2 linked regions of the Microbulbifer sp. GL-2 genome follow. The protein of the gene in region 1 interacts with the protein of each later gene in a pairwise test. Links are inferred from orthologs where the notes say so. Each region holds a gene or a part of one and is shown in the gene's direction. Other genes may lie near its edges. The genes, in order: hflC and ftsH.

The links.
Region 2: the proteins of hflC (region 1) and ftsH interact in binary tests that used the Escherichia coli proteins (3 or more experiments, as listed by UniProt). The link is inferred for Microbulbifer sp. GL-2 from one-to-one orthologs.

What each region holds. Positions count from the first base shown.
Region 1 is NZ_AP019807.1:1,249,804-1,253,078, reverse strand. Bases 171-3,124 are described here. They hold hflC (protease modulator HflC), read left to right. Parts: upstream 171-1,188; coding sequence 1,189-2,061; downstream 2,062-3,124. Other genes in these bases: GL2_RS05380 (ATP phosphoribosyltransferase regulatory subunit), read left to right, coding at 2,215-3,124. Also shown: more of GL2_RS05380, read left to right, coding at 3,125-3,275.
Region 2 is NZ_AP019807.1:2,397,476-2,400,697, forward strand. The notes cover bases 254-3,154. They hold ftsH (ATP-dependent zinc metalloprotease FtsH), read left to right. Parts: upstream 254-691; coding sequence 692-2,617; downstream 2,618-3,154. Other genes in these bases: rlmE (23S rRNA (uridine(2552)-2'-O)-methyltransferase RlmE), read left to right, coding at 254-516; folP (dihydropteroate synthase), read left to right, coding at 2,719-3,154. Outside these bases: more of rlmE, read left to right, coding at 1-253; more of folP, read left to right, coding at 3,155-3,222. UniProt on the Escherichia coli protein: Acts as a processive, ATP-dependent zinc metallopeptidase for both cytoplasmic and membrane proteins. Plays a role in the quality control of integral membrane proteins.

The sequences.
Region 1 (3,275 bases):
AAGCTTAAATGATCAGAGTTGGAGTAAGTTAAATGGCCTGGAATGAGCCGGGTGGCAAAGACAAAGACCCGTGGGGCGGTGGCGGCGGTGGCAATCGTAATAACGATGGCCCGCCAGACCTTGATGAGTTATTTCGTAAAGTCCAACAAAAGTTGGGCGGCCTGTTCGGGGGGGTAGTCCCAGTACAGGCACGGGTAATTTTCCCTGGATGCTGCTTATTGGTCTCGCCGTATTGATTTATGGGGGCCTGGGGATCTATCAGGTCAATGCCAACGAGCAGGCGGTGGTATTGCGCCTGGGCAAATACCACTCAACAGAATCTGCCGGATTACACTGGAATCCACCGCTGATCGATAGTGTTACCAAGGTCAATATGACCGAGGTACGTACCGAGCGCACTACTGGCCAGATGCTGACCGAAGACGCCAATATCGTTGAAGTGGTATTGACCGTACAGTGGCAGGTTGGTGATGCCGAGTCCTATGTACTGCGTGTGCGTGACCCTGTAAAAAGTCTGCAGGAGGCGACTGACAGTGCCCTGCGCCATGTGGTCGGTTCCCTGACCTTGAACGGCGTAATCTCTCAGAACCGGACCCAGGTATCCACAGATACCCAGCAGCGTCTGCAGGAATATCTGGACCTCTACCAGACCGGTATTCTTGTCGATGTGGTCAACTTGACCGACGCCAAGGCTCCTCGCGAAGTTCAGGACGCATTTGATGACGTAACCAAGGCCCGTGAGGACGAGGTTCGTTTGCAGAATGAAGCTCAGGCCTATGCCAACCAGGTAATCCCGGTGGCTCGCGGTCAGGCCCAGCGGATTATCGAAGAGGCTGAGGGTTATAAGGCTCGCGTTGTGGAGAGTGCCCGCGGTGAGGCGGTGCGCTTCGAGAAGCTGCTGACTGAATACCAACTCGCCCCGGAAGTGACGCGTGAGCGCCTTTATCTGGACGCGGTTCAGGAAGTGATGTCCAGCACCTCGAAAGTGATGGTGGATGTCGAAGGTGGCAATAACATGATGTATTTGCCATTGGACAAATTGGCCCAGGAAAGCACCAGTCAGGCGGGACAGCGCAAAGACACTTCACCGATAGTGATTGAGGAAGTCTACCAGCGTATTGTCGAGCGCCTGCGCCAGGACGCTACCAATGGCCGTCGCAGCCAGTCTGTCCGCTAGGAGGTGGTGGAATGAACAACAAAACTTTGGGAATTATTGCCGTCCTACTGGTCGGCATTCTGGTGATTTCCTCCAGTGCCTTCGTGGTGAAGGAAACCGAAAAAGCGGTGCTGCTGCGATTTGGTGAGCTGGTTCGGACTTATTACGAGCCGGGGCTTTACTTCAAGATTCCGTTTGCAGAAAAACTGCGCAAGTTTGACGCGCGTATCCAAACGGTTGATTCCAGCCCGGTGCGTATGCTCAACAGCGAAAACAAGTTCATGATGGTGGATTCGTACGCCAAGTACCGTATCTCCGACGTGAGCAAGTTTTACATTGCCACACGTGGTGACGAGCGCAATGCAGTTCGTCTGTTGTCGGAGCAGATCAATGACCGCCTGCGTAACCAGTTTGGTGTGCGCGATCTACACGAAGTGGTCAGTGGTGAGCGCGATGAACTGATGTCAGAGATCACCAAGAACCTGAACCAGATTGCACAGAAGAACCTGGGTGTGGAAGTGATCGACGTGCGCGTAAAGCGTATCGACCTGCCACCGGAAGTTTCTGAGTCGGTATTCCAGCGTATGCGCGCCGGCCGTGAACTGGAAGCGCGGGATCACCGCGCCAAGGGTCAGGAGGCCAGTGAGCGTATCAAGGCTAACGCAGACCGCCAGAGGGTAGTGATCGAGTCCGAGGCCTATCGCCAGTCTGAAGAGCTGCGTGGTGCCGGGGATGCGGAGGCAGCCGGAATTTATGCCGCGGCCTATAACAAGAATCCCGAGTTCTACAGCTTTACCCGCAGCCTGCAGGCCTATAAAGAGTCTTTCCAGAGTAAGTCCGATATGCTGCTGGTGGACCCAGATAGTGAGTTTTTCCGCTATCTGAAGGACCCCAAAGGGCAATAAATCAACCTGCCGGGCAAATGGCAGCGGCTGTCCTTGCGACAGCCCTACCTTCCTGCCGGCAGTTGGTGCTAAAATCACGCAAACCGGGCCTCGCCCGGTTTTTTTGTGGAAGGTGCTGGCGCACCTCATTAACCCTGATAAACCTGTTTCATCATGACTCAAGCTGATCGCTGGATGTTGCCGGATGGCATCGCTGAAATTTTGCCTGCGGATGCCGTTCAGGTTGAGACCCTGCGCCGCCGACTTCTGGACCTCTACCATTGCTGGGGGTACGAGTTGGTAATACCGCCGATGCTGGAGTTTACCGAATCCCTGTTGATTGGGATGGGGCGCGATGTGGATCTGAGTACCTTTAAGGTCACCGACCAGATCTCTGGCCGTACTCTCGGCATTCGCGCCGATATCACTCCACAAACCGCGCGGATTGATGCACACAGTTTCCCTCGCGTTGGCGCCAACCGGCTGTGCTACGCGGGCCAGGTTCTCTATACCCGGCCGCGCACTGCTATGGGCTCGCGCGCTCCACTCCAGGTCGGTGCTGAGTTATTTGGCGAGGACCGTTTAAGCGGCGATATTGAAGTAATCTCGCTGATGCTGGAGAGCCTGCAGGTTGCCGGCATTGAGCAGATATACATGGATCTCGGTCATGTGGCTATTTACCGCAGTCTTGCCGAAGCGGCGGGGTTGAGCGAGGCCCAGCGTGGTGAACTATCTGCCCTGTTGCAAAACAAGGCGAGTGCCGATGTGCGAAGCTGGGTTGCCGCAAATGTTGCAGATGTGCAGGTGGCCGCCTGGCTGCAGGCGTTGCCGAGTCTTGCCGGTGGACTGGAATGTCTGGCAAGGGCTCGCGAGCTGCTCAGTGGAGCACCTGAGCCGTTGCTGGCGGCACTATCCGATTTGCTTCAGGTGGCTGAAGCCCTGAGCGAGCGCTACCCGGCAGTGGAGCTATTTTTTGATTTGAGCGAAGTGCGCGGATACGACTACGAGACAGGGCTGGTTTTTGCTGCTTACACCCCTGGTCACGGCCAGGCTCTCGCCAACGGCGGACGTTATAACGGTATTGGTGCGGTATTTGGGCGGGATCGCCCGGCTACAGGCTTCAGTAGTGATCTGGTGGCCCTGAATACCCTGGGTAATCGGGCCGTGCCAAGCGCCGGGGCCATTCGTGCTCCGGAATCCAGTGGTGTGGAGGGTGCCGAACTTTGGCGCATAGT
Region 2 (3,222 bases), 1.1 Mb from region 1 along the record:
CAGGAGCTCCAAAATAAGGACCGCTTGTTCAAACCAGGCATGACTGTTGTCGACCTGGGGGCGGCGCCGGGTGGCTGGTCCCAGGTCGCAATGGAGCTGGTGGGGCACAAAGGCCGGGTTTTGGCGTCTGACATATTGCCTATGGACCCTTTGGCGGGAGTGGACTTTGTACAGGGCGACTTTACCGAGGAGTCAGTGCTCAATGAGCTGCTGCAACACTTAGGTGATGATCTGGCAGACCTTGTGATTTCAGATATGGCCCCCAATATGAGTGGAATACGCGATGTGGATCAGCCCGCCTCCATGTATTTGGTGGAACTGGCTGTGGATATGGCTCGCCAGGTTCTGAAACCGGGCGGGGCCTTTGTTGCCAAGGTGTTCCAGGGCGAGGGTTTTGACGAGCTGATTCGCGATTTGCGCGGTAGCTACAACAGTGTTGTGACCCGTAAACCCGGCGCTTCCAGACCCCGCTCTCGCGAGGTCTACTTGGTAGCGCGAGGCTTTAAGGGCAGTTAAGGCTAGCGGTGTATTTCTGGTCTGGGCGCCCGATATGGTATAAGCGATACCAAGATCGGGGGCAGGGCTGTTGACCCCCGCACCTATACTGGTTTGAACCAGTATAGGTGCGACCGGCGTTGCCGGATGAACGGATTTTGAGTGCGAAAGCGAGAGGGCTATCCCTTTGAATGATATGGCAAAGAACCTTGTACTGTGGTTAATCATCGCGGCGGTGCTGCTGATGGTATTTCAGAATTTCAAACCGCAGTCACGGGATGAGGCTCTCAGCTATTCCGACTTTGTTCAGGATGTGCAGTCGGGCCAGATAAAGAGTGTGGTTGTAGATGGCCTGGTGATCACCGGGGAGAAGGCGGATGGCAACCGCTTTAAGACTATCCAGCCACAAATAATTGATGATGAACTCACTAACGAACTGGTGCGCAGCAATGTGCAGTTCGTTGGTCGTGAGCCGGAGTCCCCCAGTATCTGGCAGCAACTGCTGGTGGCCAGCTTCCCAATCCTGATCATCATCGCCGTGTTTATGTTCTTTATGCGCCAGATGCAGGGCGGTGCCGGAGGGCGATCCGGGCCCATGGCATTTGGCAAGAGCAAGGCGCGCCTGCTGGGTGAAGACCAGATCAAGACCACCTTTGCCGATGTTGCAGGTGTGGATGAAGCTAAGGAAGAGGTGCAGGAACTGGTAGAGTTTCTGCGAGACCCCACCAAGTTCCAGCGTCTGGGAGGTAATATTCCCCGCGGTGTGCTGATGTGTGGACCTCCCGGCACCGGTAAGACCCTGCTGGCCAAGGCCATTGCCGGTGAAGCAAAGGTGCCCTTCTTCTCTATCTCAGGTTCTGATTTTGTAGAGATGTTTGTTGGTGTGGGTGCTTCCCGCGTGCGTGATATGTTTGAGCAAGCCAAAAAACAGGCTCCCTGCATTATCTTTATCGACGAGATTGACGCCGTTGGCCGTCACCGGGGTGCCGGTGTGGGCGGTGGTCACGATGAGCGCGAACAGACGCTGAACCAGCTACTGGTGGAAATGGACGGTTTTGAGGGCAATGAAGGGGTGATTGTAATTGCCGCCACCAACCGCCCGGATGTTCTCGACCATGCCCTTTTGCGTCCTGGTCGTTTTGACCGTCAAGTGTTTGTCGGCTTGCCGGATATTCGTGGGCGTGAGCAGATCCTTAAGGTGCACATGCGCAAGGTGCCCCTGGACGATAAAATTAACGCCCAAACTATTGCCCGTGGAACACCCGGTTTCTCCGGTGCCGATCTGGCCAACCTGGTAAATGAGGCGGCCTTATTTGCAGCACGCGCTAATCGGCGCACCGTTACCATGGAAGAGTTTGAACGTGCCCGTGACAAGATCATGATGGGTGCGGAACGTAAGTCCATGGTCATGAATGAAAAGGAAAAGGTGAATACTGCCTATCACGAAGCGGGTCACGCGATTATCGGCCGCTTGGTGCCGGAACACGATCCAGTGCATAAAGTGACCATTATTCCTCGTGGTCGCGCCCTTGGTGTTACCCAGTTCCTGCCGGAGGAAGACAAGTACAGTATTTCCAAGCGTGCGATTGAATCGCAGCTGTGCTCCCTGTTTGGTGGTCGTATTGCCGAGGAAATGACCTTGGGCATTGATGGAGTCACCACTGGAGCCTCCAACGATATTGAGCGAGCTACCGATCTGGCACGCAATATGGTGGCCAAATGGGGGCTGTCGGAGAAGTTGGGCCCGTTACATTACGGTGAGGATGAGAGTGGACAGCCCGGACAGGGTAACCCGGTGTCTGGTAAGACCACTTATGAGATCGAAGCAGAAGTGCGCCGTATCATCGATAACTGCTATGACCGTGCCAGCAAGCTGCTGGAGGAAAACAGGGATATTCTTGAGGCGATGAAAGATGCGCTGATGGAGTATGAAACCCTGGATGCCGAGCAGGTTGATGACCTGATGGCGAGACGTAAGGTTCGTCAGCCTAAAGACTGGCAGGACAATAATTTTGGCTCCGGTGGTAACAGCTCCACAGGCGAAACTGATACCGAGACAAATGAAACTTCTACCGAAGCCGACAAGAGTAACACCGTGGGCGGCCCACTGAATGAGCACTGAGCTCTAAAAAAGGATTACTAGGACATAACAAACGGAATGCCCGGTCGGTGATAAGGCTCTCGCTTATTCCGTCCTGACATTCCGTTTTTTTATTGCTGCACATGAAAATTACCTGTGGAAAACAACCTCTGGATCTGTCTCAGCCTGTTGTGATGGGGGTTTTGAACACGACACCGGACTCTTTCTCGGATGGCGGCAGTTACTATGCTGCGGGAAGCCTGGACTTATCTCTGGTTCTGCGCCGAGCTGAGCAGATGTTGGGCGAAGGTGCCGCGATACTCGATGTAGGTGGCGAATCCACCCGCCCTGGGGCGTGTCCGGTATCGGAGCAGGAGGAGCTGGACCGCGTTATCCCGGTAGTGGAAGCTATCTGCTCGAACTTTGGGGCGATTGTCTCTGTCGATACCAGCTCCCCGGCTGTAATGCATATTGCGGCAGCGGCAGGAGCTGGCCTGATTAATGATGTCCGCGCCCTGGAACGTCCAGGTGCCTTGGAGGCTGCTGAGCAAACGGGATTACCCGTTTGTCTGATGCATATGCAAGGGCAGCCAGGCAGCATGCAGAAAGCGCCCTCCTATATGAATGTGGTGGAAGAAGTGGCTGCT